3 regions of the Streptomyces sp. NPDC059994 genome follow, and region 3 is predicted to be linked to each of the others. Evidence: riboswitches for the same ligand, from Rfam matches in the RefSeq annotation. Region 3 holds a riboswitch; each other region holds the start of a gene.
The links. A riboswitch is a leader RNA that binds a small molecule or an ion and turns the genes downstream of it on or off. The one in region 3 is predicted to bind thiamine pyrophosphate.

Region 1 (8,486 bases), on a different contig from region 3:
CGAAGTGGCTGTCCCGCGAGGACGTCCCGGCCGAGGTCGTCGAGACCGAGCGTCGTGTCGCCGAGGAGACCACGCGCGCCGAGGGCAAGCCCGAGGCCGCGCTGCCGAAGATCGTCGAGGGTCGTGTCAACGGCTTCTTCAAGGACGCCACGCTCCTTGGCCAGCCGTACGCGCTCGACAACAAGAAGTCCGTCCAGAAGGTTCTGGACGAGGCCGGTGTCACCCTGAAGCGCTTCTCGCGTATCAAGGTCGGCATCTGAGTCCGTTCAGCGATCGACGGAAGACCCCGCTAGGGTCTGAGGCAGTCGTCGGCCGCGCTCGCGACGGACGACCGCAGATCTGACGAGGAGGCCATTGCCGCTCAGGGACACAGCACCCACCGGCAATGGCCTTCTTCGTATGTGTACGAGGAGATCCCCATGAATCAGGGCGCGGACGCCGCCACCCAGGCTGACCACAAGCGCGACGATGGCAAGGTGACCGGACGCTTCATGCTGAAGCTCTCCGGTGAGGCGTTCGCCGGCGGAGGGGGTCTCGGCGTGGACCCCGACGTCGTGCACGCCATCGCCCGCGAGATCGCCAATGTCGTACGGGACGGCGCGCAGATCGCCGTCGTCATCGGCGGCGGCAACTTCTTCCGCGGAGCCGAGCTCCAGCAGCGCGGCATGGACCGGGCCCGCTCCGACTACATGGGCATGCTCGGCACGGTGATGAACTGCCTCGCTCTCCAGGACTTCCTGGAGAAGGAGGGCATCGACTCCCGGGTCCAGACCGCCATCACGATGGGCCAGGTCGCGGAGCCGTACATCCCGCTGCGCGCCGTGCGCCACCTGGAGAAGGGACGCGTCGTCATCTTCGGCGCGGGCATGGGCATGCCGTACTTCTCCACCGACACCACGGCAGCCCAGCGCGCCCTGGAGATCGACGCCGAGGCCATGCTGATGGGCAAGAACGGGGTGGACGGGGTCTACGACTCCGACCCCCGCGTCAACCCGGACGCCGTGAAGTTCGACGCGCTGGAGTACGGCGAGGTCATCACCCGCGACCTGAAGGTGGCGGACATGACGGCCATCACCCTCTGCCGCGACAACAACCTCCCCATCCTGGTCTTCGAACTGATCACCGCGGGCAACATCGCGCGCGCGGTCAAGGGTGAGAAGATCGGCACGCTCGTGAGCGACCAGGGCACCCGGGCCTGACCGGGGGATGGACAATCCCCTGACGGTCGGACACCGTGCAGGGGAAGACGCGGGTTACGCAGGGCCGTTGAGCACCCCACGGAGCACTCCCGGCCCACTCAAGACATGCAGGAGCAAGTGGTGATCGAAGAAATCCTCCTCGAAGCCGAGGAGAAGATGGAGAAGGCCGTCCTGGTCGCCAAGGAGGACTTCGCCGCGATTCGCACCGGCCGTGCGCACCCGGCGATGTTCAACAAGATCGTGGCCGACTACTACGGTGCGCTGACGCCGATCAACCAGCTGGCCTCGTTCTCGGTGCCCGAGCCGCGCATGGCCGTGGTGACCCCGTTCGACAAGAGCGCGCTGCGCAACATCGAGCAGGCGATCCGCGACTCGGACCTCGGCGTCAACCCGAGCAATGACGGCTCCATCATCCGGGTGACGTTCCCGGAGCTGACGGAGGAGCGCCGCCGGGACTACATCAAGGTCGCCCGGACCAAGGCCGAGGACTCCAAGGTGTCGATCCGCTCCGTGCGCCGCAAGGCCAAGGACGCCCTCGACAAGCTCGTCAAGGACAAGGAGTCCGGCGAGGACGAGGTCCGCCGTGCGGAGAAGGAGCTCGACGACACCACCGCGAAGTACGTCTCGCAGGTGGACGAGCTGCTCAAGCACAAGGAAGCAGAGCTGCTCGAGGTCTGATGAACGACTCTTCCTGGGGGGCTCCGCCGCGACCCGAGTACTGGGGGCCACCCGACCAGGGGCCTTCCCAGGAGGTGCCTTCGGCGGGCGCTGCCTACGATGCGTATGACGCCCCGTCCCGGACGCACCGATCGCCCGTAGTGCCAGACGCGGGCAGAGACGCCGTAGACCGCGAACAACGTGACCGGGGGGCCGCTCGGGTGAGCGGTCCCCTGTTCCGCGAAGAGACGCCGCAGGAGCCCATGCCCAGCTCGGTACCACCTTCGACTCCGCAGCAGCCGCAGCGGCCCGCGCAGCCGGAGAAGAAGCGGGCGGGGCGCGACCTGCGGGCCGCGATAGGGGTCGGCGTCGGGCTCGGCGCGGTGATCCTGGCGTCGCTGTTCGTCGTCAAGGCCGTCTTCGTCGGGGTGATCGCGGTGGCGGTCGTCGTCGGCCTGTGGGAGCTCACCTCCCGGCTCGACGAGCGCAAGGACATCAAGGTGCCGCTGGTGCCGCTCGCGGTGGGCGGCGCGGCGATGGTCGTCGCCGGCTACGCGCGCGGCGCCGAAGGCGCCTGGGTCGCGATGGCGCTCACGTCGCTCGCGGTGCTGGTGTGGCGGATGACGGAGAAGCCCGAGGGCTACCTCAGGGACGTCACCGCGGGTGTCTTCGCGGCGTTCTACGTGCCGTTCCTGGCCACGTTCGTCGCGATGATGCTGACCGCCGACGACGGGCCGTGGCGGGTCTTCGTCTTCCTGCTGCTGACCGTGGTCAGCGACACCGGCGCGTACGCGGTCGGCTGGCGCTTCGGCAAGCACAAGCTGGCGCCGCGCATCAGCCCCGGCAAGACCCGTGAGGGCCTGCTCGGCGCGGTGACGTTCGCGATGGCGGCGGGCGCGGTGTGCATGCAGTTCCTCATCGACGACGGCCAGTGGTGGCAGGGCCTGCTGCTCGGCCTCGCGGTCGCGGCGAGCGCCACGCTCGGCGACCTCGGCGAGTCGATGATCAAGCGGGACCTCGGCATCAAGGACATGGGCACACTGCTGCCCGGCCACGGCGGCATCATGGACCGCCTGGACTCCCTGCTGCCGACGGCGCCGGTGGTGTGGCTGCTGCTGGTGATCTTCGTCGGCGGGAGCTGACCGGCCCCGGTACTCTGGAAGGGCGCGCCGTTCTCGCGGTGCGCCCTTTCGGCCCCGCGCACGCGGGGGTGATCCTGTGAGGTCTCCCGGCTTGGGCATCGCCCCGCCGCTTGCTCCGCGTCGGCGGAGGTAGCCCGGCCTCGCCGTACTGAGGAGATTCCACTCATGGCCCGCCCTGTCCCGGGAGAACTCACCTTCGTCGCACCTCGCGGAGCGAAGCGGCCGCCGCGGCACCTCGCCGACCTCTCGCCCGCCGAGCGGAAAGAGGCTGTCGCCGCGATCGGCGAGAAGCCGTTCCGCGCCAAGCAGCTCTCGCAGCACTACTTCGCGCGGTACGCGCACGACCCGGCCCAGTGGACGGACATCCCGGCGGCCGCGCGCACCCGGCTCCAGGAGGAACTGCTGCCGGACCTGATGTCGGTGGTGCGGCACATCTCGTGCGACGACGACACCACCCGCAAGACGCTGTGGCGGCTGCACGACGGGACGCTCGTGGAGTCGGTGCTGATGCGCTACCCCGACCGGGTGACCATGTGCATCTCCTCGCAGGCCGGCTGCGGTATGAACTGCCCGTTCTGCGCGACCGGCCAGGCGGGCCTGGACCGCAACCTGTCGACCGCCGAGATCGTGCACCAGATCGTCGACGGTATGCGCGCGCTGCGCGACGGCGAGGTCCCCGGCGGCCCGGCACGCCTGTCGAACATCGTCTTCATGGGCATGGGCGAGCCGCTCGCCAACTACAAGCGGGTCGTCGGCTCCATCCGCCGCCTCACCGACCCCGAGCCCGACGGCCTGGGCCTGTCCCAGCGCGGCATCACCGTCTCCACCGTCGGCCTGGTCCCGGCCATGCACCGCTTCGCCGACGAGGGCTTCAAGTGCCGCCTCGCCGTGTCGCTGCACGCGCCGGACGACGAACTGCGCGACACCCTGGTCCCGGTCAACACGCGCTGGAAGGTCCGCGAGGTCCTGGACGCGGCGTGGGAGTACGCGGAGAAGTCCGGCCGCCGCATCTCGATCGAGTACGCACTGATCCGCGACATCAACGACCAGGCCTGGCGCGGTGACCTGCTCGGCCGCCTCCTCAAGGGCAAGCGGGTCCACGTCAACCTGATTCCGCTGAACCCGACGCCGGGCTCGAAGTGGACCGCCTCGCGCCCCGAGGACGAGAAGGCGTTCGTCGAGGCCATCGCGGCCCATGGGGTGCCGGTGACCGTCCGGGACACCCGTGGCCAGGAGATCGACGGAGCGTGCGGACAGCTCGCCGCGTCCGAGAGGTAGTCTGGGCTCGAAATTACATATTCCGACAGGGGAGCGCCACAGCGCTGAGAGTGCGACACCGTAAGGTCGCAGACCCTCTGAACCTTGCCCAGGTCATTCTGGGTAGGAAGTTCGGTCATCACTCAAGCTGTTGCGCCCTGCTCGCCGCCGCCCGGTGAGCAGGGCCGCGTCTCTTCCTGGTCCCACCAGGAGGATCCAGAACCATGCGCAGTACGAAGATGTTGGCGGCCGGCGCGCTCGCCGCCGCCCTCGGGGTCAGTACGCTCGCCGCGTGCGGCGGCAAGGACGACAGCGCCGGCAAGTCCGACGGCGGCACCGGGTCCAAGAGCGTCACACTGGTCAGCCACGACTCGTTCGCCGCCTCCGACGCGGTGCTCAAGGAGTTCACCGCGCAGACCGGCTACACGGTCAAGGTCCTCAAGAGCGGCGACGCGGGCGCGGCGCTCAACCAGGAGATCCTCACCAAGGGATCCCCGCGCGGCGACGTGTTCTTCGGCGTCGACAACACCCTGCTCTCGCGCGCCCTCGACAACGGGATCTTCACCCCGTACGAGGCGAAGGGCCTCGCCGCCGTCCCCGCGGCCGTCCAGCTCGACAAGGGCGAGCACCGGGTCACGCCGATCGACACCGGCGACATCTGCGTCAACTACGACAAGAAGTACTTCGCGGACAAGAAGCTCAGTCCGCCGGGCTCCTTCGCCGACCTGATCAAGCCCGAGTACAAGAACCTGCTGGTCACCGAGAACGCGGCGACCTCCTCGCCGGGCCTGGGCTTCCTGCTCGGCAGCGCCGCCCAGTACGGCGACGAAGGCTGGCAGGACTACTGGAAGAAGCTCAAGGACAACGGCGTCAAGGTCGTCGACGGCTGGGAGCAGGCCTACAACCAGGACTTCTCCGGCTCCGCCGGCGGCAAGAAGGCCAAGGGCGACCGCCCGCTGGTCGTCTCCTACGCCTCCAGCCCGCCCGTCGAGGTCCTGTACGCCAAGCCGCAGCCCACCGAGGCCCCCACCGGCGTCGCCACCGGCACCTGCTTCCGCCAGACCGAGTTCGCGGGGCTCCTCAAGGGCGCCAAGAACGAGACGGGCGGCAAGGCGCTCCTCGACTTCCTGATCTCCAGGAAGTTCCAGGAGGACATGCCGCTCAACATGTTCGTGAACCCCGTGGTCAAGGACGCCAAGCTGCCCGAGCTGTTCACCAGGTTCGGCGCCACGGTCACCGAAACGCACGACGTCGCTCCGGAGAAGATCTCCAAGAACCGTGAGCAGTGGGTCAAGTCGTGGTCCTCGCTCGTGCTGAAGTAAGCCGCACGCCCCGCGCGAAGAGGGTGCGCGCGAACGCGGTGCGGCTCGGCCTGATGGCCCTGCCGCTCGCGTTCTTCGCGCTATTCTTCGCCTGGCCCGTGGCCGCGATCGTCGGCCGCGGGCTGCGCGTCGACGGCGTCTGGCACCTCGGCCGGATCGGCGAGGTGATCACCGACCCGGACATCGGGCACGTCCTGTGGTTCACCACCTGGCAGGCGCTCGCCTCCACCGCGCTCACCCTGCTGATCGCGCTCCCCAGCGCGTACGTCTTCGCGCGCTTCGACTTCCCCGGACGGCAGCTGCTGCGGGCCGTGGTCACGGTCCCCTTCGTGCTGCCCACGGTCGTCGTCGGCACCGCGTTCCTCGCGCTGCTCGGCCGGGGCGGGCTGCTGGACGAGCTGTGGGGCGTACGGCTCGACACCACGGTGTGGGCGATCCTGCTCGCGCATGTCTTCTTCAACTACGCGGTCGTCGTACGGACCGTCGGCGGCCTGTGGGCCCAGCTCGATGCGCGCCAGGAGGAAGCCGCCCGGGTCCTCGGCGCCTCCCGGTTCGCGGCGTGGCGCACGGTCACCCTGCCCGCGCTCGGGCCCGCCGTGGCCGCCGCCGCCCTGATGGTCTTCCTCTTCACCTTCACCTCCTTCGGCGTCGTCCAGATCCTCGGCGGCCCCACCTTCTCCACGCTCGAAGTGGAGATCTACCGCCAGACCGCCCAGCTCCTCGACCTGCCCACCGCCGCGGTCCTCACCCTCGTCCAGTTCGCCGCGGTCGGCGCGGTCCTCGCCGTGCACGCCTGGACGGTACGGCGGCGCGAGAGCGCCCTGAAACTCGTCGACCCCGCGCACACGGCCCGGCGCCCGCGCGGCGCGGGACAGTGGACGCTGCTCGCGGCGGTACTCGCCGTGGTGGCCGTACTGATCGTGCTGCCGCTGGGCGTGCTGGTCGCCCGCTCCCTGGACACCCCCGACGGCTACGGCTTCGGCTACTTCCGCTCCCTCCAGTCCGCCGGGGCGGGCGGCACCTTCCTGGTGCCGCCACTGGAGGCGGTGTGGAACTCCGTGCAGTACGCACTGGCCGCGACCGGCATCGCGGTAGCCGTCGGCGGACTGGCGGCGGCGGCCCTCACCCGGCGCGGAGGACGCCTGGTCAGGGGCTTCGACGCGCTCCTGATGCTGCCGCTGGGAGTGTCGGCGGTGACGGTCGGCTTCGGCTTCCTGATCACCCTGGACCGGCCGCCGCTGGACCTGCGCACCTCCTGGATCCTGGTGCCGCTGGCCCAGGCGCTGGTGGGTGTGCCGTTCGTCGTACGGACCATGCTTCCCGTACTGCGCGCGGTCGACGGGCGGCTGCGCGAGGCGGCCGCCGTGCTCGGCGCCTCGCCGCTCAGGGTCTGGCGGGAGGTGGACCTGCCGCTGGTGCGGCGGGCGCTGCTGATCGCGGCGGGGTTCGCGTTCGCGGTCTCGCTCGGGGAGTTCGGCGCGACCGTGTTCATCGCCCGCCCCGACCGCCCCACCCTGCCGGTCGCGGTGGCGCGCCTGCTCGGCCGGGCCGGGGACCTCAACTACGGGCAGGCGATGGCGCTCAGCACGATCCTGATGGTGGTGTGCGCGGCATCCCTGCTGCTCCTCGAACGCGTTCGTACGGACCGGACCGGAGAATTCTGATGCTGAAGCTCGACGGGGTGACGGTCCGGTTCGGCGAGCGGGCCGCGCTCGACGCGGTCGACCTGGAGGTCGCCGAGCACGAGACGGTGTGCGTGCTCGGGCCCAGCGGCAGCGGCAAGTCCACGCTGCTGCGGGTGGTGGCCGGGCTCCAGCCGGCCGATACGGGGCGGGTGCTGCTCGCGGGCGCGGACCAGACGAGCGTCCCCGTGCACCGGCGGGGCGTGGGCCTGATGTTCCAGGACCACCAGCTGTTCCCGCAGCGGGACGTCGCCGGGAACGTGTCCTTCGGCCTGCGTATGCGCGGCGTACCGCGCGCCCAACAGGCCTCCAGGGTCGAGGAGTTGCTGGAGCTCGTAGGGCTGCCGGGGGCGGGGCGGCGGGCGGTCGGGGCGCTCTCCGGCGGCGAGCAGCAGCGCGTCGCGCTCGCCCGCGCGCTCGCGCCCTCGCCGCGGCTGCTGATGCTGGATGAGCCGCTGGGCCAGCTGGACCGTACGCTGCGGGAGCGGCTGGTGGTCGAACTGCGTTCCCTGTTCGGCCGGTTGGGCACGACCGTGCTCGCCGTCACGCACGACCAGAGCGAGGCGTTCGCGCTCGCCGACCGGGTCGTGGTGATGCGGCGGGACGGCCGCATCGCCCAGACCGGTACGCCGCTCGACGTCTGGCAGCGGCCGGCCTCGGAGTTCGTGGCGCGCTTCCTCGGCTTCGAGAACGTGGTCGCGGCGAAGGTGTCGGGGGCGGTGGCGTCGACGGAGTGGGGGAAGGTGCCGGTGCCGGGGGGCTCGCCGCAGGGGTCCGTACGTCTTCTGGTCCGCCCGGCGGGGGTTCGGCTGCTTCCGGCCGACGAGGGTCTGGAGTGTGAGGTCCTGGCGCGCACGTTCCGGGGCAACCACGTCGCTCTGCGGCTGCGCCCGCGCTCTGGGCCGCTGCTGGAGGCGGAGTGCGGGGTGCGGGATGTGGTGGGGGTGGGGGAGTTGGTGGGGGTGGGGTTTGTGGGGGCGGAGGTTGTGGTTCTGGAGGGGTGAGCCCCTCCCCGCCGGGGTTGAGGTGTGTTTCCCGGGGGGCTGCGCCCCCGGGCCCCGGGCGGGGTCTGAGCCCCTGGACCCCGGTCTGAGCCCCTGGACCCCGGTCTGAGCCCCTGGACCCCGGGCGGGGCCTGGGGCCCCTGCACTCCGCCACGGGGGCTTCGCCCCCCAGGCCCCGCGTTCTTCTGCGGGCCGGTGGGGGCTGGTCGCGCAGTTCCCCGCG
Region 2 (11,504 bases), on a different contig from region 3:
CGACCGCACCGACAAGCTCGTACCGCTGGGACAGGAGCGCGCGCTCGGCGACTTCGACGGACATCTGGACGAGGCGCTGGGACGGATCCTGGCCGAGGAGCAGAACGCGGGCTGAGCGCCGCCTACTTCTTGCGGCGCCGGCCCCGTCCGCGCCGCACGGGCCCGCCGGCCGCGACGGCCGGTCGGTCGGCCGAGACCACCAGCGCCGCGAGTACGGTGGTCAACGGGACCGAGGCCACCAGGCCGATCGATCCCACCAGCATCCGGACGATCTCCTCGGCGACCAACTCGCTGTTGGCCACCGTCCCCACGCTGCTCTGCGCGATGGAGAACAGCAGCAACAGCGGCAGCGCCGCGCCGGCGTATGCCAGGACCAGGGTGTTGACCACCGACGCGATGTGGTCGCGGCCGATCCGGATGCCTGCCCGGTACAGCCCGCGCGGGCCCATCGTCGGATTGGCCTCGTGGAGCTCCCAGACCGCCGACGTCTGGGTGACCGTCACATCGTCGAGCACCCCGAGCGATCCGATGATCACGCCGGCCAGCAGCAGACCGGACATGTCGATGTTCGGGTACAGCGCGTGGATCAGGCCGGTGTTGTCGTCGGTGTTGCCGGTCAGCGAGGCCCAGCCGATGAAGAGCGACCCGAGCAGCCCGATCAGGACGAGCGAGACCAGCGTGCCGAGCACGGCGACCGAGGTGCGCGCCGACAGGCCGTGGCACATGTACAGCGCGATCAGCATGATCGCGCTCGAACCCACCACCGCGACCAGCAGCGGATTGGAGCCCTGGAGGATCGCCGGGAGGATGAACAGGGTCAGCACGGCGAACGAGACGACCAGCGCGACGAGCGCCATCACCCCGCGCAGCCGGCCGACGACCACGACCGCGAGCGCGAAGATCCCCGCGAGCAGCGCCATCGGGAGCCGCCTGTTCACATCCGTCACCGAATACTGCAGGTCGTGCGGGGCGTCGGGGGCGTACGCGACGATCACGCCCTGCCCCTTGTGCAGTTGGCGCGGGGCGTCCGGCTGGACGATCTCGGTGAAGGTGCGGCCCTTCTCCTTGCCGCTGGTGACCTCGACCGTCGCCTTGGCGCACAGGCCCCGCTGTGAGCGCCCGGCCTGTTGGCCCTCGGCGGTTGAGGTGTCGCCGTTCGACGGCGTCTGACCGGCGTTGACCGACTTGCAGTCGACCTTCTGGAGGGCGACGACCTTCGCCTGCTGGGTCTGGCGGTCGAAGCCGACTCCGGTGCGCTGGTGGGACGGGGATCCCCCGGGCCACAGCACGGCCAGGCCGACGAGCACCGCGACCGAGAACGGGATCAGCACGGCGGCGATCACCTTGCGGAGATGCTTCGAGACGGGCGCCGCGGGACCGTGGCTGTGCGTGTGCCCAGAGGTCTGGCCGTGTGGGTGTCCGTGGGCGTCTTCGGGGGGCTGCTCTGCTGACGTCACCGCCCGATCATCGCAAGACGGCGGGGCCCCTCTGTTCAGCGCGCTGGCGATGGCGCTAGCGTGGTGACACCTTTGCACACGCGGGAGCTCGGAGCACCGGGCTGAGAGGGCGCTGAAAGCCGTACGAACCGTACGGAAGCGGCTGCGCCGACCGCCGAACCTGTTACCGGGTAATGCCGGCGTAGGGAGTAGGTCTCATGACCGTTCAGGACGCACGCACGCCTGCCTCGAATCAGAGCGGGGCCGGGAAGTCCATCGGCTGGCACAAGGGATACGTCGAGGGCTCGCGCCCCGACCTCCGGGTGCCGGTCCGCCAGGTTCACCTCACCAATGGCAAGGACGTCACGCTGTACGACACGTCCGGGCCGTACACCGACCCGAACATCGAGACGGACGTCCGCCGGGGACTCGCCCCGCTCCGGGAGAACTGGATCATCGCGCGCGGCGACACCGAGGAGTACGCGGGCCGCCCCGCGCGCCCCGAGGACGACGGCATCAAGCACACCTCGCCGCGCGGCGGCCTGAAGAACCTCGACGCGGTGTTCCCGGGCCGCCCGCGCCAGCCGCGCCGGGGCCGTGGCGGGCAGGCCGTCACCCAGCTCGCGTACGCCCGCCGGGGCGAGGTCACCCCGGAGATGGAGTACGTCGCGATCCGCGAGAACGTCTCGCCCGAGGTCGTGCGCGAGGAGATCGCGGCCGGGCGCGCGGTGCTGCCCGCCAACGTCAACCACCCCGAGATCGAGCCGATGATCATCGGCAAGCGGTTCCTGGTGAAGGTCAACGCCAACATCGGCAACTCCGCCGTCACCTCCTCCATCGAGGAGGAGGTCGACAAGATGACCTGGGCCACCCGCTGGGGCGCCGACACGGTCATGGACCTCTCGACCGGCCGCAACATCCACACCACCCGCGAGTGGGTGCTGCGTAACTCCCCCGTCCCGATCGGCACCGTGCCGCTCTACCAGGCGCTGGAGAAGGTCGACGGCCGCGCCGAGGAGCTGACCTGGGACGTCTACAAGGACACGGTCATCGAGCAGGCCGAGCAGGGCGTCGACTACATGACGGTCCACGCCGGGGTGCTCCTGCGGTATGTGCCGCTCACCGCCCGCCGCAAGACCGGCATCGTCTCGCGCGGCGGCTCGATCATGGCCGCCTGGTGCCTCGCGCACCACAAGGAGTCGTTCCTGTACGAGAACTTCGAGGAGCTCTGCGAGATCCTCGCGGCGTACGACGTGACGTACTCCCTGGGCGACGGTCTGCGCCCGGGCTCCATCGCGGACGCCAACGACGAGGCGCAGTTCGCCGAGCTGCGCACGCTCGGTGAGCTCAACACGATCGCCAAGCGCCACAACGTGCAGACGATGATCGAGGGCCCGGGACACGTCCCGATGCACAAGATCAAGGAGAACATCGACCTCCAGCAGGAGATCTGCGAAGAGGCGCCGTTCTACACGCTCGGCCCGCTGACCACCGACGTCGCCCCGGCGTACGACCACATCACCTCCGGCATCGGTGCCGCGATGATCGCCTGGTGGGGCACCGCGATGCTCTGCTACGTCACGCCCAAGGAGCACCTGGGCCTGCCGAACCGCGACGACGTCAAGACGGGCGTCATCACCTACAAGATCGCGGCGCACGCGGCCGACCTCGCCAAGGGACACCCGGGCGCGCAGGACTGGGACGACGCGCTCTCGGACGCCCGCTTCGAGTTCCGCTGGGAGGACCAGTTCAATCTGGCCCTCGACCCTGACACCGCGCGCGAGTTCCACGACGAGACGCTGCCCGCCGAGCCGGCGAAGACCGCTCACTTCTGCTCGATGTGCGGGCCGAAGTTCTGCTCGATGAAGATCTCGCAGGACATCCGGCGCGAGCACGGCGGGGATCTGGCGGCGGGAGACATCGAGGCCGGAATGGCGGAGAAGTCCAAGGAGTTCGCCGAGGCGGGCAACCGCGTCTATCTGCCGATCGCGGAGTGACGTACGCGTACCGATGTTTCACGTGAAACAGCGATCCCTGTTTCACGTGAAACATGCGCGGCCGTGGTTTCACGTGAAACGAAGGTGCCGGTGGTTTCCCGGTGGGGTCCCAGCGGTTTCACGTGAAACGGGCGCCCCCAAGCCGGTCACTCCGGCTGGTGTTCGGGGCCCCCGAAGTCGGGACTGGTGAAGTCCGGGCTGGTGAAGCTGGGGCGGGTCCCGGTGGACGAGTCGCCCGGACTGTCGAAGTCGGGCCGGTCGTAGCCGAGGCTCGGTATCCGGCCCGCCGAGCGGCGCCTCGGTACGCCCGGACCGGCGCCCGGGTCGGCCAGCGCCTCACGCAGGAACGGGTAGATGCCCCGCTCCACCAGGGCGTGGCGCCATGCGTCACGGGCCCGGGAGACCTCCTGTGTTCTCTCGTCGCCCACCTCGGTCTCCTCCGGCTCGGCGACGACCTGGGTGGCGCCGTTGCGGAGCGCGGTGAGCAGGAGGCTGATCGCGGCGGCGAGTATCGCGGCCGCGGTGAGCGCTCCGAAGAACCAGCCGGCGGTCAGTAAAGTGTCGGCGAAGGCGGGCTCGGGGTTGAGCATCTTCAGGACGTAGCCCACCAACAGGAAGATCGCGGCGGCGGTCCCGGAGAGGACGGGTGCCAGCACCGCGACGACCGCGCCGACGCCCGCACCCGAGGTGGATTCCGGGCTGTCGACCACCGGAGGCGTCATCACCGAGCCGCGTTCCGATGTGAGCGCGGGGGTGGAGGGCGTGCGCAACTCCTCGCGCACCCTGACGTAGTGGTCGTACTCGGCCGCCGCGGCCGCCGAGACGAGGGCACCGGCGTTGAGCACCATGGTGCGCAACTGCTCGGTGTTGAGCCGTACTCCTACGCCGGCCAGCTCGGGCCGGTCGGGCGCGGTGCGCAGTGCGTCGTCGAGGATCCGCTCGAACTCCGGGCGGTCCTCGGTCAGCAGGTGCGGAGCGCTGTTCATGTGCATCCCCCGATGCTCCGTAGGGCCGGAAAGCCCGCCTGACGAACGGGCAATCGGGCGGAAACGGAGGAGAGCCTGCTACGGATAAGCCGATGGTAGAGCGGTTACGGCACGGGGTGACAGGGTGTTTCCGAAATCACCTTGCTGCCGCCCGAGCCGGTGCTTTCCCGATTACGCGTCAGTCATGCAGAGGCAACTGCACGACCAGCAGTTTTCCGGCCATGGTCACCCCACCGTCCATGGCGATGGCGAGGCCGTCCGCGTACACATGCGGGCCCTCCACGACCGGACGGGAGTCTTCCTCGCCGTCTTCGGTGCCCACTTCGCCCAGGAGGTAGGGAATCGGGCTGTGTCCGTGGACCACTCGCTGCCCGCCGTACGCCGAGAGCAGCTCGCGGGCGGCCTGGGGGCCGCCGTCGTCGCGGAAGGCGAAGCGCTTGGTGAACTTCCGGAACAGGTCCCAGCATTCGTCGGCGTCGTTGCGGGTGAGCAGCGCGTGCACGGTGTCGTTCACGGCTTCGATGGAGTCGCCGTACTCCAGGTACGCGGTGGTGTCGGAGTGCATCAGCAGATGCCCGTCCTCCTGCTCGATCGCGTCGAGGCGGGACATCCACTGCAGATGGACGTCCTGGAGGCGGTCCATGTCGGCCTTCTGGCCGCCGTTGAGCAGCCAGGCGGCCTGGAAGGTGGCGGTGCCCGCACCGGAGTTGACCGGGGTGTCACCGAAACGCTTGGCGCCGATCAGGAGCAGCTCGTGGTTGCCCATGAGGGCCTTGCAGTAGCCGCCGGCGGCCGCGGCCTCGGCCGACAGCCGCATCACCAGGTCGATGACGCCGATGCCGTCGGGACCGCGGTCGGTGAAGTCGCCGAGGAACCAGAGGCGGGCGTTGCCCGCGGCCCAGTTCGCGTCGACGTCGATCAGCCCCTGCTCGCGCAGCGCGGCCAGGAGTTCGTCGAGGTAGCCGTGGACGTCGCCCACGACGTAGAGCGGCCCGAGGCCGTCCGGCAGGGGCGCCGGGGCGGGGTCGGTCTGCACCCGGACCTGCACGGTGTCCCCCCGGTTGATCACCGGGAGGTCGCGTGCCGTCGGGGTGTAGCCCTCGGGCGGCTCGTCGTCGGCGAAGGCGTTCCCCGGGTGGATGTCCGCGGGGTACGCCTCCGCCGGGTGCACTGCCACAGGAGGGCGCGGCTGCGCCGGTGGAGGCATTTCGACGGGTGGGGGCGGCGGAGGGACCTGCGCGGAATGCGCGGGAGCCTGCGCGTACGGAGGCACCCGGAAGTCACGCAACGTCTCCGTCCGCTCGGGTCCCAGACCGGCCCCCTGAGTCATCGACCCCTCCACCACCGTCGCGCCGCCGTACACCGTGGGACCCCCCTGGTCGGGCGGGGATCCGTGGTGTCGTGCGCCCATCATAGGAATGAGGCTCGTGCTGTGTGACGCACCAGGGGTGGTGAATCCGGGCGCGGCCTTGGTTTACCGGTTGTTATGTCCCCCAATGTGTTGGTCTAGTCCTTGTCCGCATCGCTCTCGGGGCTCCTGTCCGGCACGTTCGGGTCCTGGCCGAGTCCCCTGGGTTCCGCGACGGGGGAGCGCGGGGGACTGACCGTCGTACGCGGCGAACGGCGCTGCGACGACGTGCGGATGATGAGTTCGGTCGGTATCACCTGCTCGATCGGGTGACCGTGGTCGATGCCTTCGATGGCGTCGATGAGCAGTTGGACCACGGCGGTGCCGATGCGCCGGGGCTTGAGCGAGAGGGTGGTGATGGGCGGTTCGGTGCTCGCGTACACGGTGGACTCGCTGCAGCAGACGAGCAGCAGGTCCTCGGGCACCCGCAGCCCGTATCTGCGGGCGGCCGCCAGTAGATCGGTGCCGTTGGGGTCGAACAGTCCGTACACGGCGTCGGGCCGGTCCGGGCGGGCGAGCAGCCGGTCGGCCGCGACGGCGCCCGCGCACGGGTCGTGGGCGGGGTAGGACTCGTAGACCGGGTCCTGCCCGACCCGCTCGCACCAGCTCAGATACGCCTCGGTGGAGAGCCGGGTATAGGTGTCGGTGGTGGTGCCGGTGAGGAGGCCGATCCGGCGGGCGCCGGCGGCTGCGAGATGGTCGAGCAGTTCGAGTACGGCGGCCTCGTGGTCGTTGTCGACCCACGCGGTCACCGGCAGCGAACCCGCCGGACGTCCGTCGGAGACCACCGGAAGTCCCTGGCGGACCAGTTCGGTGACGACGGGATCCTGGTCGGAGGGGTCGATCACGACGGTGCCGTCGAGGGCGACGTTCGACCAGACGTCCGCGGGGCTGCGGCGTGAGGTGGCGGGCAGGATGACGAGGGCGTAGCCGCGCGCGAGCGCGGCGGATGTCGCGGCCCTCGCCATCTCGGCGAAATAGGCGAACTCGGTGAAGGTGAAAGGTTCATCCCCGTATGTCGTCACGGTCAGGCCGATCAAGCCCGACTTGCCGGTACGGAGCGTGCGGGCCGCTGCGGATGGGCGATAGCCCAGCCGGTCTGCGACCTCGCGGACGTGGCGGCGGGTGGCGTCGGGGAGCCGGCCCTTGCCGTTGAGCGCGTCGGAGACGGTCGTGATGGAGACACCGGCGGCGGCGGCAACGTCCCGAATGCCCGCCCTCCCCAGCCGGCGACCGGTTGACCGGCTCACCTGGTGCTTCCCTGCTGCTGTCATGGCGAGCCGATAGTAGGGCGAGGCGAGACAGTTGCCCCGCGTGCATATGCACGCGTTGACAGGCACGTTTCTGCATGATCATAAGTGGATAAGCGCCTTGATTTGCATGGGAGTTGGGCGGATTCGCGTTGCGGTGGCGGTTGTCGATCGGTGGGAGGCTGCCGAATGCCCGATGTTTCGAAGAGGTCTCAACTCACCTGCACGAGGGATGCGCGCCACGGCGCAAGCCACCGGCGCACGGCTTTTACGGGGTGCGCTCCCCCTCCCGCGCGCCCACGCTCCCGGGGCGGGGCGGGTGGGGGGCGGCCGCGCCCGGAGGATGTCTTTTGGCTCTTCGCAGGGGCGCCGAATCCTCATAAGGTGTGCAGTATTCGTACGGACGGAACGGTCGAGGAGGACCTGCGGTGAGCGAGACGAGCCCCAAGCTGCGCGCCGAGCTGGACGGCATCCCCACCTACAAGCCCGGCAGGCCCGCGGCCGCCGGCGGCCCGGTCGCGTACAAGCTGTCCTCCAACGAGAACCCGTACCCGCCGCTGCCGGGGGTGATGGAGCGCGTCGTCACCGCTGCCGGGAGCTTCAACCGCTACCCGGACATGGCGTGCACCGGTCTGATGAACGAGCTGGCCGACCGCTTCGGCGTGCCGCTCACCCACCTCGCCACCGGCACGGGCTCGGTCGGTGTCGCCCAGCAGCTGCTCCAGGCCACCTCCGGCCCCGGTGACGAGGTCATCTACGCCTGGCGCTCCTTCGAGGCGTACCCGATCATCACCCAGATCAGTGGAGCGACGTCCGTAAGGGTGCCGCTGACCTCGGGCGATGTGCACGACCTGGATGCCATGGCCGAGGCGATCACCGACCGGACCCGGCTGATCTTCGTCTGCAACCCGAACAACCCGACCGGCACCGTGGTCCGCCGGGCAGAGCTGGAACGATTCCTCGACCGGGTGCCGTCGGACGTGCTGGTGGTCCTGGACGAGGCGTACAAGGAGTTCGTCCGCGACGCCGACGTGCCGGACGGGCTGGAGATCTACCGCGACCGCCCGAACGTCGCGGTGCTGCGCACCTTCTCCAAGGCGTACGGGCTCGCCGGACTCCGGATCGGCTTCGCCGTCGCCCACGAGCCGGTGGCGGCGGCGCTGCGCAAGACGGCCGTCCCCTTCGGCGTCAGCCAGCTCGCCCAGGACGCGGCGGTTGCCTCCCTGCGCGCCGAGGACGAACTGCTCGGGCGTGTCGGCTCGTTGGTGGGCGAGCGCGCCCGGGTGTACGAGGGCCTTGTCGGCCAGGGCTGGACCGTGCCCGAGACGCAGGCGAACTTCGTCTGGCTGCGCCTCGGCGAGCGGACGGTCGAGTTCGCGCAGGCCTGTGAGGCGGCGGGCGTGGTGGTCCGGCCGTTCGCGGGCGAGGGCGTGCGGGTCACGATCGGTGAGACCGAGGCCAACGACCTCTTCCTGAAGGTGGCCGAAGGCTTCCGCAAGGCGAACTAGGGCCTCTGCGGCCCCCGAGCCCGGTCCGGGACGGCGCGGCCCAGGGCCTGTCCGGCGGATCAGGTCGGCCTCGGGCCCACCCCCTCGCGCGCGTCCGACTCCGGCGCAGGGGAGGCCGGGGTCCCGATGTAGACCTCCTCGCCGCAGGTGCGGGCGCTGAGGACGATCGGGAGTGCCCCCGCGAGCAGTGCGCTCGTGGGGGCCCGGGAGCTCACCCCATACGGACCCCGCACAGAGGTACCCCCCCTGAAGCTCACGGAAGCATGTGCGACATAATGCTTGTGAATGTGAACGCGTTCACAAGCGTGTCCCGCTTCATCCCGGAATCAGTGGGATCAGAGGGGCAAACCGCCGCTGTGATCACGGCGATGTAAGGAGATGACGTTGTGAATCTGGCTCTGGCGCCGGAAACGCTGGCGCGATGGCAGTTCGGCATCACCACCGTCTACCACTTCCTCTTCGTGCCGCTCACGATCTCGCTCGCCGCGCTCACGGCCGGGCTGCAGACCGCGTGGGTGCGGACCGAGAACCAGAAGTACCTCAAGGCGACGAAGTTCTGGGGCAAGCTCTTCCTGATCAACATCGCGATGGGCGTCGTCACCGGCATCGTCCAGGAGTTCCAGTTCGGCATGAACTGGTCCGACTACTCGCGGTTCGTGGGTGACATCTTCGGGGCCCCGCTCGCCTTCGAGGCGCTCATCGCCTTCTTCTTCGAGTCGACCTTCATCGGCTTGTGGATCTTCGGCTGGGACAAGCTGCCGAAAAAGATCCACCTCGCCTGCATCTGGATGGTCTCGATCGGCACCATCCTCTCCGCGTACTTCATCCTGGCCGCCAACTCCTGGATGCAGCATCCGGTCGGCTACAAGATCAACGAGGCCACCGGGCGCGCGGAGCTCACCGACTTCTGGCACGTGCTGACGCAGGACACCACGCTGGTCGTCGTCTTCCACACGCTCACCGCGGCCTTCCTCACCGGTGGCGCGTTCATGGTCGGCATCTCCGCCATCCATCTGCGCCGCAAGAAGCACATCCCGGTGATGCGCACCTCGCTCCGGCTCGGCCTGGTCACGCTCGTCGTGGGCGGACTGCTCACGGCCGTCAGCGGCGACCAGCTCGGCAAGGTCATGTTCAAGCAGCAGCCCATGAAGATGGCGGCGGCCGAGGCGCTGTGGGACGGCGAGAAGTCGGCGCCCTTCTCGATATTCGCCTACGGAGACGTGGCCGAGGGCCACAACAGCGTCGAGGTCTCGGTCCCGGGTGTGCTCTCCTTCCTCGCCGACAACAACTTCTCCTCGTACGTTCCCGGCATCAACGACGTGAACAAGCAGGAGCAGCAGAAGTACGGCCCCGGCGACTACCGGCCCAACATCCCGGTCACCTTCTGGGGCTTCCGCTGGATGATCGGTTTCGGCATGGCGTCCTTCGCCATCGGAGCCGTCGGCCTCTGGCTCACCCGCAAGAAGTTCCTGCTGGCACCCGGCCTCAGGACCGGTGACGACGAGGTGCCGCACCTGGTCCTCTTCCGGAACAAGGTGCTCGGCACCCGGCTGACCGGCTGGTACTGGTTCATCGCCATCTGGACGCTCGGCTTCCCGCTGATCGCCAACTCCTGGGGCTGGATCTTCACCGAGATGGGCCGCCAGCCCTGGGTCGTCTACGGCGTGCTGCGCACCCGTGACGCGGTCTCCCCCGGTGTCTCGCAGGGCGAGGTCCTGACCTCGATGATCGTCTTCACCCTGCTCTACGCCGTGCTCGCGGTGATCGAGGTGCGGCTGCTCGCGAAGTACGTCAAGGCCGGACCGCCCGAGCTCACCGAGTCCGACCTCAACCCGCCCACCAAGATCGGCGGGGACGACCGCGACCCCGACCGGCCGATGGCCTTCTCGTACTGAGGCTGAGGAGACAGAGGCATGGAACTCCACGACGTCTGGTTCGTACTCATCGCCGTCCTGTGGACCGGCTACTTCTTCCTGGAGGGCTTCGACTTCGGAGTCGGGATCCTCACGAAACTGCTGGCCCGCGACCGTACGGAGAAGCGGGTCCTGATCAACACGATCGGACCCGTCTGGGACGGCAACGAGGTGTGGCTGCTGACCGCGGGCGGTGCGACCTTCGCCGCCTTCCCCGAGTGGTACGCCACGCTCTTCTCCGGCTTCTATCTGCCGCTGCTGATCATCCTGGTCTGTCTGATCGTGCGCGGTGTGGCCTTCGAGTACCGGGCTAAGCGGCCCGAGGAGAAGTGGCAGCGCAACTGGGAGGAGGCCATCTTCTGGACCTCGCTGATCCCGGCGTTCCTGTGGGGCGTGGCCTTCGGCAACATCGTGCGCGGAGTGAAGATCGACGCGCACAAGGAGTACGTGGGCACCTTCTGGGACCTGTTCAATGCGTACGCGATTCTCGGCGGACTGGTGACGCTGTTCCTGTTCACCTTCCACGGCTCGGTCTTCACCTCTCTGAAGACCGTCGGTGAGATCCGCGAGCGGTCGCGGGCGCTGGCACTGAAGCTGGGCCTGGTCACGGCCGTACTGGCGCTTGTGTTCCTGATCTGGACGCAGGTCTCGCGCGGTGACACCAAGAGCCTGGTCGCGATGGTGATCGCGGTCGTCGCCCTGGTCGGGGCAGTCGGGGCGATCAAGGCCGGTCGCGAAGGCTGGTCGTTCGCCCTGTCGGGCATCACGATCGCGGCCGCCGTGGCGATGCTCTTCCTGACGCTCTTCCCGAACGTCATGCCGTCCTCGCTGCACGAGGAGTGGAACCTCACGGTCTCCAACGCCTCGTCGAGCCCGTACACGTTGAAGATCATGACCTGGTGTGCGGGTATCGCGACCCCGGTGGTGCTCCTCTACCAGGGCTGGACGTACTGGGTGTTCCGCAAGCGGATCGGCACACAGCACATCGCCGAGACGCACTGAGTCC
Region 3 (11,504 bases):
GCGACGGCCGCGTACCACTTGCCCGCGTCCTCGGGCAGCGAGCCCGTCGCGTCCTTCTGGTACTTCGCGAGCAGCGCGGCACCCGCGCGGACGGACTGGTTCTCGTCCTCGCGGACGGCGTCCACCGGCTTGTCGATCAGCTTGGCGGCCTCGTCCAGCGTGTGCAGCCGGGGGTCGCTCGTGTCGACGGCCTTCGGCGCCCGCTTCAGGGCGCGCTTGGCGTCGAAGTGCTTCATGACCGTGGGGTCGCCGCTCATGTTGAGGTGCGACAGTCGCTCCGCGTCCGTCGGCTGCTCGACGTCGTCCGCCGTCACCCGGGTCAGGCCCATGACGTTGTACGCGCCGGTCGTGGACGGCTGCCCGTCGTGGCTCTCCCACAGCGTCTGCCGGTACGAGACCGCCATCAGCACGCTCTGCGGGACGTGGAACTCGCGCGCGGCCTCGGCGAACCGGGCCTGGAGCGCGGTGCCCGGACCGGCCGGCTTGGTGTTCGCCGTGGCGGGGCCGGGTGCGGCCACCGCCAGGCTGGTGATCGCCGCACCGGCGACGACCGCCGTGCCCACCCCGTAAGCGATCAGCTTCTTCTTGCGGTCTCTGCGGTGTATCCGCTTCAACGCCCACCCCTGCATCGCTCTGTTGATTTCTGAATCACTTCTGAAACGCGCAGAGGCTAGCAGGCGACCGATCGGGTTCGGTCATCGGGAGGTCGTCCACGTGTCTCACAAGGTGGGCACGCGGGTGGACGGCTAAGTGGACCCCGTAAGGTTGTGGGGTGACCGTGAACGTAAACACCTGGCGTGACCTTCCCGCGGCGCAGCAGCCCGAGTACCCCGATGCCGAGGCTCTGCGCGATGTGATCGCGGACCTCGCGTCGTATCCGCCGCTCGTCTTCGCGGGCGAGTGCGACCAGCTGCGCGCCCGGATGGCGGCCGTCGCCAAGGGCGAGGCGTTCCTGCTCCAGGGCGGCGACTGCGCCGAGGCGTTCGACGCCGTGTCGGCAGATCACATCCGGGCCAAGCTCAAGACCCTGCTCCAGATGAGCGCCGTGCTGACGTACGCGGCGTCCGTGCCCGTCGTCAAGGTCGGCCGGATCGCCGGGCAGTACTCGAAGCCGCGCTCCAAGGGCACCGAGACCCGCGACGGCGTGACCCTGCCGACCTACCGCGGTGACTCGGTCAACGGCTTCGAGTTCACCGAGGCCGCCCGCATCCCGGACCCCGAGCGACTGAAGCGGATGTACAACGCGTCCGCCTCGACGCTCAACCTGGTCCGCGCCTTCACCACCGGCGGCTACGCCGATCTGCGCCAGGTGCACGCCTGGAACCAGGACTTCGTCAAGACGTCCCCGTCCGGTCAGCGCTACGAGCAGCTGGCCCGCGAGATCGACAACGCGCTGAACTTCATGAAGGCGTGCGGCACCGACCCGGCCGAGTTCAAGGCCGTCGAGTTCTACGCCTCGCACGAGGCGCTGCTGCTCGACTACGAGTCGGCGCTGACCCGGGTCGACTCGCGCACCGGCAAGCTCTACGACACCTCCGGCCACATGGTCTGGGTCGGCGAGCGCACCCGGCAGCTCGACCACGCGCACATCGAGTTCGCCTCCCGGATCAGCAACCCGATCGGGATCAAGCTCGGCCCCACGACCACGGTCGACGACGCGCTCACCTACGTGGACCGGCTCGACCCGGACCGCGAGCCCGGCCGGCTGACGTTCATCGTCCGTATGGGCGCCGACAAGGTCCGCGACAAGCTGCCCGAGCTGGTCGAGAAGGTCACCGCGTCCGGCGCGGTCGTCGCCTGGGTCACCGACCCGATGCACGGCAACACCTTCGAGGCGGCCTCCGGCCACAAGACCCGCCGCTTCGACGACGTGCTCGACGAGGTCAAGGGCTTCTTCGAGGTCCACAAGGGCCTGGGCACCCACCCGGGCGGCATCCACGTCGAGCTCACCGGTGACGACGTCACCGAGTGCGTGGGCGGCGGCGACGAGATCTTCGTCGACGATCTGCACCAGCGCTACGAGACGGCCTGCGACCCGCGCCTCAACCGCAGCCAGTCCCTGGACCTGGCCTTCCTGGTCGCCGAGATGTACCGGGACCAGTGAGTAGCTTCCTACGAAACGTGGGGCGTGGATCTGTGATCCGCGCCCCACGGGCGTATCCGGGGCTTTTCGTCCACCCCGACTTTGGGTACGGTTAGGTAAGCCTCACCGAATCGGGGATGGCTGGCCAGACCGTTCCTGTCAGGGAGGTGGACCGCGTGTACGTCTGCTCTTGCTTCGGCATCACCGACAAGCAGGTCGAGCAGCACGCGGCCGCCGGCGCCTGTACCCCGCGTCAGATCGCCTCCGCCACCAAGGCGGGCACGGACTGCGGCTCCTGTGTGCGCGCCATCCAGGGCCTGCTCGGGCGCGGTGCCTGCCCCCGTCGGGAACTGCTCGAAAAGGGCGGGGTCGGCGCGGTGCTCGCCACCGAGCAGAAGCTGGCGGAAGCCGCGTAGGCGCTCCGCTGGGTGTGGAGTCATCGGCTGAGGGCCGCTCGTGGCTGGTCGCAGTTTCCCGCGCCCCTGAAGGGGCGCGGTCCCGCACCGGGCTTCCACAAGTCCCCTTGGGCCGACAGGGGCCCTAGCTCTCCGGCTGCTCGATGAGCTGCGCGATGTACAGCGCCTCGCCGAGCTTCTCGACCAGTTCCAGCTGGGTGTCGAGGTAGTCGATGTGGTGCTCCTCGTCGGCAAGGATCGACTCGAAGATGTTCGCCGAGGTGATGTCGCCCTTGGCCCGCATGATCTCGATGCCGCGCTTGAGGCGGTCGATCGCCTCGACCTCCACCTGCCGGTCGGCCTGGAACATCTCGGTGACCGTCTGCCCCACCCGGACGTGGAAGAGCCGCTGGTAGTTCGGCAGCCCGTCCAGGAACAGGATCCGGTCGGTCAGCACCTCCGCGTGCTTCATCTCGTCGAACGACTCGTGACGCGTGTACTTGGCGAGCTTCGTCCAGCCGAAGTTCTCCTGCATCTTCGCGTGCAGGAAGTACTGGTTGATCGCGGTCAGCTCGGCGGTCAGCTGCTCGTTCAGGAACTCGATGACCTCGGGGTCGCCCTGCATCGCAGAGGCTCCTTCCACACGGGTGAGGGGCAGATTCGCGCGCATCCTCGCATCGCGCGCGGGGAGCGTCCAGTAAGTACACGCTTAGTAGGAGTTGTCCGAATCGGGGCGCCGCTGGTCATGACCACCCCTCGCCGTCTGTCACCATGGAGTCATGGGTCAGCCGGAACGCCCGGAGCAACGGGAAGCAGTGCAGTCGGAGCTTCCCCCGGGGCAGCGGCTCCAGCGCGGCTGGCCGGTCACCCACTACGGCCCGGTCCCCAGGTTCAAGCCCGAGCGGTGGGAGTTCCGCGTGTTCGGGGCGACCGCCGACGGCGACAAGCGCTGCTGGAACCACGAGGAGTTCACGGCCCTGCCCTTCGCCACCGTCGTCGCGGATCTTCACTGTGTCACGAAGTTCTCGATGCTGGGGGCCGAATGGGGCGGAGTCCTCGCGCGTACGGTCGCCGAGCTCGCGCCGCCCGCCCCGGAGGTCACGCATGTGATGGTCTGGGCCGAATACGGCTTCAGCTCCAACCTGCGCCTGGACGACTTCCTCTCCGACCGCACGGTCTTCGCCACCCACAAGGGCGGTGATCTCCTCACCGCCGAACACGGCTTCCCGGTACGGCTCGTCGTCCCGCATCTGTACGCCTGGAAGGGCCCGAAGTGGGTCCGCGGCATCGAGTACATGACGGCGGACCGCCGGGGCTTCTGGGAGGAGCGGGGCTACCACAACATCGGTGACCCCTGGCGAGAGCAGCGCTACTCGTACCAGGAAGAGCCCGGGGAAGGCCCCGAGCTCTGAGTCCTGGCGCCTTTCCGGGGCGTCAGTGGTGGTACTGGTGCACCACCGCGTGGCCCTTGCCGCGGCCGATCATCCACTTGTTGACCGGTGTGGTGACCACGAAGGCGAGCGCGAGCGAGACCGCGAGCGAGCCCCAGAACAGCGCCTGCGCGAGCGTCGCGTCCATGGCGGCCGGCCAGAGCGCGATCACCCCGTTGTCGATCAGCTCCATGACGGCGATGGAGAGGGTGTCCGCGGCGAGCGCGACCTTGAAGGCGGTACGGAAGCCGACCCCGGCCCGCAGGATGCCGCGCAGGGTGAGCGAGTAGCCGAAGAAGAAGGCCAGGACGATGGCCAGCACCATCGTCGGCATGTTGCCCCAGCCGAACGCGGTGCCCACGACCATCCCGAGGATCTCGCCGATGGCGCACCCGGTGAGGCAGTGCAGGGTGGCCTGGGCGGCCATGGACCAGCTGACCTTGCCGCCGCCTTGACCGTGGGGGGCGTGCGCGTCGCCGTGTCCCCGGTGCTGCTGGTGACCCTCGTGACCCTCGTGACCCTCGTGACCCTCGTGACCCTCGTGACCCTCGTGACCCTCGTGGTGCTCGTGGTGCTCGTGCTCGGTGTGCGTGTGCGCCTCGTGCTGCATGGCTGTGCCCCCAACGCCGGATGACCGTTCCTGTCGATGACAGGAACGGTATACCCCCAGGGGGTATTCCCTCAAGGGAGGATCAGGGCCGCAGGGACTTCAGCAGCGCGATGTCCGCCGCCTGCCCCTCCTTCCCGCCGGGCGTCTCGATGATCAGCGGTACGCCGTCGGTCGCCGGGTGCGCGAGCAGCTCGCGGAACGGCTCCGCGCCTATGTGGCCGGCGCCGATGTTCATGTGCCGGTCCAGGTGCGAGCCCACTCCCTCCTTGGAGTCGTTGGCGTGGATCAGCTTCAGCCGCCCTGCGCCGACGGTCTCCACCAGCAGGTCCAGGGTCTGCGCCGCCCCGCCGGGCCCGGCCAGGTCGTGCCCGGCCGCGTGTATGTGGCAGGTGTCCAGGCAGACGCCGAGCTTGGGGTGGGCGTCCAGCGCCTCGAAGTACGGGCCGAAGTCCCAGGTCCGCGAACACAGCGAGAACCCCTGCCCGGCCGTCGACTCCAGGAGCAGGAACGGGTCGTCGTCGTGCGTCAGCTCGTCCAGCAGTGGCAGCAACCGCTCCCGTACCTGCGCCAGTGCTTCCGCGCGCGGCCTGCCGCCGGTCGCGGAGCCGGTGTGCACGACCACGCCGAGCGCGCCGATGTCCCGGCCCCGGCGCAGCGAGTGCCGCAGCGACTCCACCGACTTCTCGGCGGTCGCCTCGGTGTGCGAGCCGAAGTTGATCAGATACGGGGCGTGCACGTACGCGGAGATGCCCTCGGCCGCGCACTCGGCGCGGAACCTCTCGTCCTGGGCCGGGTTGCCGGTGGGGGTCGCCCAGCCGCGCGGGTTGGCGACGAAGACCTGGACGGTCTCGGCGCCGAGCTCGCGCGCGTAGGAGAGGCCGGTCGTGGCGAGGCCGCCGGCCACGGGGATGTGGCCGCCGATGGGGTTGCGCATGGGGTGGATCAGAGTCCCTTGGTCTTGATGGTGATGGTGGAGCCTTCCGGCGCCTGGTCGCCGGCCTTGACGGACTGGCCGGCGATCTCGTCGCTGAGGAACGGGAAGCCGCGGTCGACGTCGACCTTGAAGCCCGCCTTCTCCAGCTCCTTCCTGGCGTCGTCGGCCTTCTCGCCGGTCACCTTGGGCACGGTGATCATCCGCGGGCCCTTGGAGACGGTGAGCGTGACCGTGTCGCCCTTGGCGAGGCGGGAGCCCTCGGCCGCGGACTGGGCGGCGATGCTGCCCGCCTCCTGCGGCGAGTTGACCTGCTCGGGCGCGATCCGCACCTCAAGGCCCGCGTCCTTCAGTGCCGAGGTGGCGTCCTCCACCGAGTCCCCGACGACCCCGGGGGTCTCGACCGGGGCGCCCTTGCTGACGACGAGGGCGACCGCGGTGTCCGCGCGGCGCGGGGCGCCCGCGGCCGGGGCGGTGCTGACGACCGAGCCCTGGTCGGTGTCCTCGTTGAACTCCTCGGTGACCGCGCCCGGCGTCAGCCCGGCGTCGGCCAGCGCCTTCTTGGCGTCGTCCAGCGGCTTGCCGCTGACGTCCGGGACCTTGACCATCTCCGGGCCGCGCGAGACCACGACGGTCACCGAGGCGTTGCCGCGCACGCGCGCGCCCGTCTCCGGGTCCGTCTCGATCACCGTGCCGCGCTTGACGGTGTCGCTGTAGCGGCGGTCGACCTTCTTCACCGCGAGGCCCGCGTCCGTGAGCCGCTTCTTGGCGGCGCTCTCGCTCTGCCCGATGACGGCGGGGACGTGCGTGAACTGGCCGGAGTTGATGTACCAGACCCCGGCGCCGATCCCCAGGGCCAGCAGGACGGCGGCGACGACCGCGATCAGGCCGCGCCGCCCGTTCAGGACGAAGCGGGGCCGCCCGCCACGCGCGCGTGCCGGGGCGGGCCCGGACGGCGGCACGGTCAGCCGGCTGGTGCGGTTGACCGCGTCCCGCTCGGCCGGGAGCGGGGCGGCACCCGCCGTTGGCGCGCTGCCCCGGGCCGGGGTCGCCACCGCGCGCGGTATGACGCTCGTACGGTCCTCGGAGCCGGAGGCCCCCGCCGCGGGCGCGGCCTGCGGGGGCACCGCGTCCAGCTGCTCGTCGCCGAGCGCCGCGCGGGCCTCGCGGGTCTGCGCGAGCAGGCCCACCGCGTCGTACGGCCGCGCGTCCGGTTCGCGGGCGGTGGCCGAGGCCACCAGGTCGTCCAGCTCGACGGCGAGGCCGGGCACGGCGGCGGACGGCGCGGGCACACCCTCGTGGAGGTGGGCGTAGAGGATCTGGGCCGCGTTCTCCCCGGAGTGCGGCTTGGCGCCGGTCAGCATCTCGTAGAGCACGACACCGCACGCGTAGACGTCCGCGCGGGTGTCGGCGGTGCCCTGCTCGATCTGCTCGGGGGCGAGGTAGGAGACGGTGCCGAGGACGCTGCCGGTGGTGCTGGTGACCGCGTCCACCGCCCGGACCAGGCCGAAGTCGGCGACCTTGACCCGGCCGTCGTCCCCTATCAGCACGTTCTCCGGCTTCATGTCCCGGTGGACGAAACCGGCGCGGTGCGCGGCGCCGAGGGCGGCGAGCACCGGCTCCAGGATGTCCAGGGCGGCCCGGGGCTGCAGGGCGCCGCGCTCGCGCAGCACGTCGCGCAGGGTGCAGCCCGCCACGTACTCCATCGCCAGGTAGACGTATCCGCCGTCGGTGCCCTGGTCGAACATGCCGACCACATTGGGGTGGGCGAGCCGGGCGACGGACTTGGCCTCGCGGATGAACCGCTCCACGAACGAGGCGTCGGCGGCGAGCGCCGGATGCATCACCTTGAGGGCGAGCACCCGGTCGAGCCGGGTGTCGACGGCCCGGTAGACCGTGGCCATACCGCCGACGGCGATGCGCGCCTCGACGCGGTAGCGGCCGTCGAGCACCTGCCCGACGAGGGGGTCCTGAAGGGTCGTATCCACGCAGCAGAGTCTACGAGCGGTCACGGACACCCTTCCCGCCCCGGGTGATCCCGGGGCGGGACTGAAGCGGAGCTGTGACGGACGCAGTGGCGTGGGCCCGGCTCTGGGGGTCTTTCGGCCGCGGGCCGGTGGGGGCTTGTCACGCAGTTCCCCGCGCCCCTGACCCCCTGGGGGCGCGGGGAACTGCGCCAGCAACCACATGCGGTCCGCAGCCGACCCACCTGCGTCTAGAACGCCGGGCGTTCCGGGTCCAGCGCGGCGCGGCCCTCCACGGGGGAGGACGCCTGTGCGAAGTGGCGGCGGGGGATGCGGCCCGCCCGGTACGCCAGGCGGCCCGCCTCCACCGCGTACCGCATCGCCTCCGCCATCAAGGCCGGCTCCTGCGCGCGCGTGACGGCCGAGGCGAGCATCACCGCCGAGCACCCCAGCTCCATCGCGAGCGCCGCGTCGGAGGCGGTGCCCGCGCCCGCGTCGAGGATGACCGGGACGGTGGCGCGGTCCACGATCAGCTCGAAGTTGTGCGGGTTGCGGATGCCGAGCCCGGAGCCGATGGGGGAGCCGAGCGGCATGATCGCCGCGCACCCCACGTCCTCCAGCTTCCGGGCGAGCACCGGGTCGTCGTTGGTGTACGGCAGCACCGTGAAACCATCGTCGACCAGCACTTCCGCCGCGTCCAGGAGCTCGACCGGATCGGGCAGCAGGGTGCGCTCGTCGGCGACCACCTCCAGCTTGACCCAGTCCGTGCCGAGCGCCTCGCGCGCGAGGCGGGCGGTCAGCACGGCCTCCCCGGCGGTGAAGCAGCCCGCCGTGTTCGGCAGCACGCTGATGTTCAGCTTCTCCAGGACGGACAGGACCGAGCCCTGCACCGTCGGGTCGAGGCGGCGCATCGCGACGGTCGTCAGCTCGGTGCCGGAGGCGGCGAGCGAGCGCTCCAGGACGTCTAGGCTCGGCGCCCCGCCAGTGCCCATGATCAGCCGCGAGGTGAAGGTCGTACCGCCGAGGGTGAACAGGTCGTCGGCCATGGCTCAGCCTCCCTGGACGGCGGTCAGGACCTCGACGCGGTCGCCGTCGCCGAGCGTGGTCGCGGCCCACTGGCCGCGCGGCACCACCGTCTCGTTGACGGCGGCGGCGACCCCGGCGGGCGCGGGCGTCAGGGCGGCGACGAGGGCGTCGAGGGTGGTGCCGGCGGCGAGGTCGCGTGCCTCGCCGTTGACGGAGACGGTCGTCAGGGAGACGGTCATGCGGTCAGCTCCTGCGGTACGGACTCCACCGGGGCGGAGGTGAAGCGGCGGGGGGTGAAGGGGCGCGCCTCGTCGGGCAGTTCGCCGGTGGCCAGCGCGTGCGCCAGCGCGTCGCCGGTGACGGGGGTGAGCAGCACCCCGTTGCGGTAGTGGCCGGTGGCCAGGTGCAGGCCGGGCAGGGCGGTCGGGCCGAGCAGCGGCGCGTTGTCGGGGGAGCCGGGGCGCAGCCCGGCGCGGGTCTCGGTCAGCGGCAGTTCGGTGATGCCGGGAACCAGCTCGTGCGCGTCGCGCAGCAGCTCGTAGACGCCGCCCGCGGTGACCGTGGTGTCCCAGCCCAGCTCCTCGCTGGTGGCGCCGACGACGAGCTCGCCGTCGGCGCGCGGCACCAGGTAGACGTGGCTGCCGCGGACCACCGCGCGGACCGTGCGGGACAGGAACGGCGCGAACGCGGGCGGCACGGTCAGCCGCAGTACCTGGCCCTTGACCGGGCGCACCGGCGGCCGCAGCTCCTCCGGGACCCCGGCGAGCCGGCCGCTGAGGCTGCCGCCCGCGAGGACGACCTGGTCGGCGGCGAGCTCGGTGCCGTCGGCCAGGACGGCCCCCGCGGCCCGCTCGCGTACCACCGAGAGCCTCTCGGCCCAGCTGTGGTGGAAGACCACCCCGGCCCGCTCGCACGCCGTGAGCAGGGCCCTGGTGAGGCGGCGCGGGTCGATCTGGTGGTCGCCGTCGACCCGCAGTCCGCCGCGCACCCCGGGCGCCAGCATCGGTTCGAGGCGGCGGCACTCGCGCCCGGTGAGCCACTGGGAGTCGAGCCCCGAGCGCTGCTGGAGCGCGTGCAGATCGCGCAGATGGGCGCGGTCGTCGGCGTCCAGGGCCACCGCGAGGGTGCCGCAGGCGCGGTAGCCGGTGCCGAGGCCGCTCGCCTGCTCCAGCTCGGCCACGAAGTCCGGGTAGCGCCGGGCGGAGGCCAGGTTGAGGCCGAGCAGGGTCTCCTCGCCGTAGTGGAGCTCGGTGACGGCGGCGAGCATGCCCGCCGCGACCTGGGCGGCGCCGCCGCCGGGCGCGGGGTCGGCGAGCGCGGTGCGCATCCCGCGCTGCGCGGCCCGCCAGGCGGTGACGAGGCCGATGATGCCGCCCCCCACCACCAGTACGTCCGACCCGTGGGGAATTGCCCCGTCTCGGGATGAATGCATGGGCGTCCAGCCCCTCCCTTCGCCGGCATGACCCGGATCAGGTTCGTACGGTCGGAGGCCGCTGCAGCCTCCCTCTCAGCCCGGTGCGTCCGGGCTCCCGCGAGTGCTTGTACGTGCGTCAGGCTAACGCCTGACCGGTTTCCTGACGAACTGTCAGATGCTTATGGTGATCGGGTGAGCGAAAAGCAGACGCATTCGGAACAGCGCCACGTGGTGGTCGTCGGCGCGGGCATGGCCGGGGTCCAGACCGCCGTGGCCCTGCGCGAACAGGGCTTTCCCGGCCGGATCACCCTCATCGGCGCCGAGCCCCACCAGCCGTACGACCGACCCCCGCTCTCCAAGGCGGTGCTGCTCGGCAAGGCCGAGGGTTCAGCCTTCGAGGTGGACTTCGAGGGCCTCGGAGTCGACCTGCGCCTGGGCGAGACGGTCACGGACGTACGCGCGCGTGATCACGAGATCGACACCGCGTCCGGGACCGTCCCGTACGACGCGCTGGTGATCGCCTCCGGCGCGGAGCCGATCACGCTGCCCGGCATCGAGGATCTTCCCGACGTTCATCTGCTGCGCACCCTCGACGACGCCGGGCGGCTGCGCGCGGTCCTGAGCGCCCAGCGCCGCGTCGTGGTCGTCGGGGCGGGCTGGATCGGGGCCGAGTTCGCCACGGCCGCGCGCGAGGCGGGCTGCGCGGTCACCGTCGTGGAGGCCGCCGACCGTCCGCTGGCGGGCGCGCTGCCCGCCGAGGTCACCGAGCCGATGGCCGGCTGGTACGCGGAGAGCGGCGCCGAACTGCTCACCCACGCGCGCGTGGCGGCCGTCGAGCCGGGAGCCGTCGTCCTGGCGGACGGCCGCCGGCTCCCGGCCGACGCGGTGGTCGTCGGCATCGGCGCCCGGCCCACCACCGACTGGCTGGCGGGCACCGGCATCGAGCGGGGCGCGGAGGGCGCGGTCACGGCCGACGACCGGCTGCGCACCTCGCTGCCCGACGTCTACGCGGTCGGCGACTGCGCCTCCTTCCCTTCGGGAAGGTACGGAGAGCGGCTGCTCATCCACCACTGGGACAACGCGCTGCAGGGGCCGCGCACGGTGGCGGCGGACATCGTCGGCGAGACGGTCCGGCCGTACGACCCGGTGCCGTACTTCTGGTCCGAGCAGTTCGGCAGGTTCGTGCAGTACGTCGGCCACCACGGCGGCGCCGACCGGCTGCTGTGGCGGGGCGGCCCGGAAGGCGCCGCGTGGTCGGTCTGCTGGCTGCGCGAGGGGAGGCTCGTCGCCCTCCTGGCCGTCGGCCGACCGCGCGATCTGGCGCAGGGCCGCAAGCTCATCGAGGCAGGTGCGACGCTGGATCCGGTCCGCGCGGCCGACCCGTCCGTCCCTCTCAAGGCCGCAGTCGGCTGACCTCCGGCTACCCAGTGTCAGTCCGGGATGGCACGCTTGTCCCGTGACCGAGATTGACGCAAGAACCGATGCACTCGTTCCCGCCTGGCTCCACCTTCCCGACATCGCGGAGATGCTCGATGTCGAGGTGACGCGTGTGCGGCAGCTGGTCAAGGAGGGCCAGCTCATCGCCGTACGCCGCGGTGAGAGGCGGACGCTGCAGGTGCCCGCCGCCTTCATCGACGGCGACAAGGTCGTG

Region 1: linked by a shared signal. The riboswitch ahead of ACFWA7_RS38850 (thiamine ABC transporter substrate binding subunit) and the one ahead of thiO (glycine oxidase ThiO) in region 3 are both predicted to bind thiamine pyrophosphate.
Region 2: linked by a shared signal. The riboswitch ahead of thiC (phosphomethylpyrimidine synthase ThiC) and the one ahead of thiO (glycine oxidase ThiO) in region 3 are both predicted to bind thiamine pyrophosphate.

The regions. Positions count from the first base shown of each region.
Region 1 is NZ_JBHWUR010000179.1:665-9,150, forward strand. Features, by position in the region: gene tsf (translation elongation factor Ts) at 1-260, shown strand, start outside; gene pyrH (UMP kinase) at 420-1,199, shown strand; gene frr (ribosome recycling factor) at 1,320-1,877, shown strand; gene ACFWA7_RS38840 (phosphatidate cytidylyltransferase) at 1,877-2,998, shown strand; gene rlmN (23S rRNA (adenine(2503)-C(2))-methyltransferase RlmN) at 3,164-4,276, shown strand; TPP riboswitch at 4,294-4,403, shown strand; gene ACFWA7_RS38850 (thiamine ABC transporter substrate binding subunit) at 4,480-5,577, shown strand; gene ACFWA7_RS38855 (ABC transporter permease) at 5,631-7,241, shown strand; gene ACFWA7_RS38860 (ABC transporter ATP-binding protein) at 7,241-8,263, shown strand.
Region 2 is NZ_JBHWUR010000008.1:65,552-77,055, forward strand. Features, by position in the region: gene ACFWA7_RS07210 (SsgA family sporulation/cell division regulator) at 1-115, shown strand, start outside; gene ACFWA7_RS07215 (YibE/F family protein) at 123-1,457, opposite strand; TPP riboswitch at 1,528-1,662, shown strand; gene thiC (phosphomethylpyrimidine synthase ThiC) at 1,655-3,433, shown strand; gene ACFWA7_RS07225 (hypothetical protein) at 3,580-4,425, opposite strand; gene ACFWA7_RS07230 (metallophosphoesterase) at 4,598-5,764, opposite strand; gene ACFWA7_RS07235 (LacI family DNA-binding transcriptional regulator) at 5,926-7,101, opposite strand; gene hisC (histidinol-phosphate transaminase) at 7,506-8,585, shown strand; gene ACFWA7_RS07245 (cytochrome ubiquinol oxidase subunit I) at 8,972-10,480, shown strand; gene cydB (cytochrome d ubiquinol oxidase subunit II) at 10,499-11,500, shown strand.
Region 3 is NZ_JBHWUR010000039.1:36,364-47,867, reverse strand. Features, by position in the region: gene ACFWA7_RS20755 (N-acetylmuramoyl-L-alanine amidase) at 1-614, opposite strand, end outside; gene ACFWA7_RS20750 (class II 3-deoxy-7-phosphoheptulonate synthase) at 773-2,104, shown strand; gene ACFWA7_RS20745 (bacterioferritin-associated ferredoxin) at 2,221-2,499, shown strand; gene bfr (bacterioferritin) at 2,624-3,103, opposite strand; gene ACFWA7_RS20735 (sulfite oxidase-like oxidoreductase) at 3,258-3,890, shown strand; gene ACFWA7_RS20730 (DUF4396 domain-containing protein) at 3,913-4,518, opposite strand; gene ACFWA7_RS20725 (deoxyribonuclease IV) at 4,601-5,452, opposite strand; gene pknB (Stk1 family PASTA domain-containing Ser/Thr kinase) at 5,461-7,437, opposite strand; gene ACFWA7_RS20715 (thiazole synthase) at 7,665-8,459, opposite strand; gene thiS (sulfur carrier protein ThiS) at 8,463-8,678, opposite strand; gene thiO (glycine oxidase ThiO) at 8,675-9,871, opposite strand; TPP riboswitch at 9,869-9,982, opposite strand; gene ACFWA7_RS20700 (NAD(P)/FAD-dependent oxidoreductase) at 10,103-11,266, shown strand; gene ACFWA7_RS20695 (Rv2175c family DNA-binding protein) at 11,310-11,504, shown strand, end outside.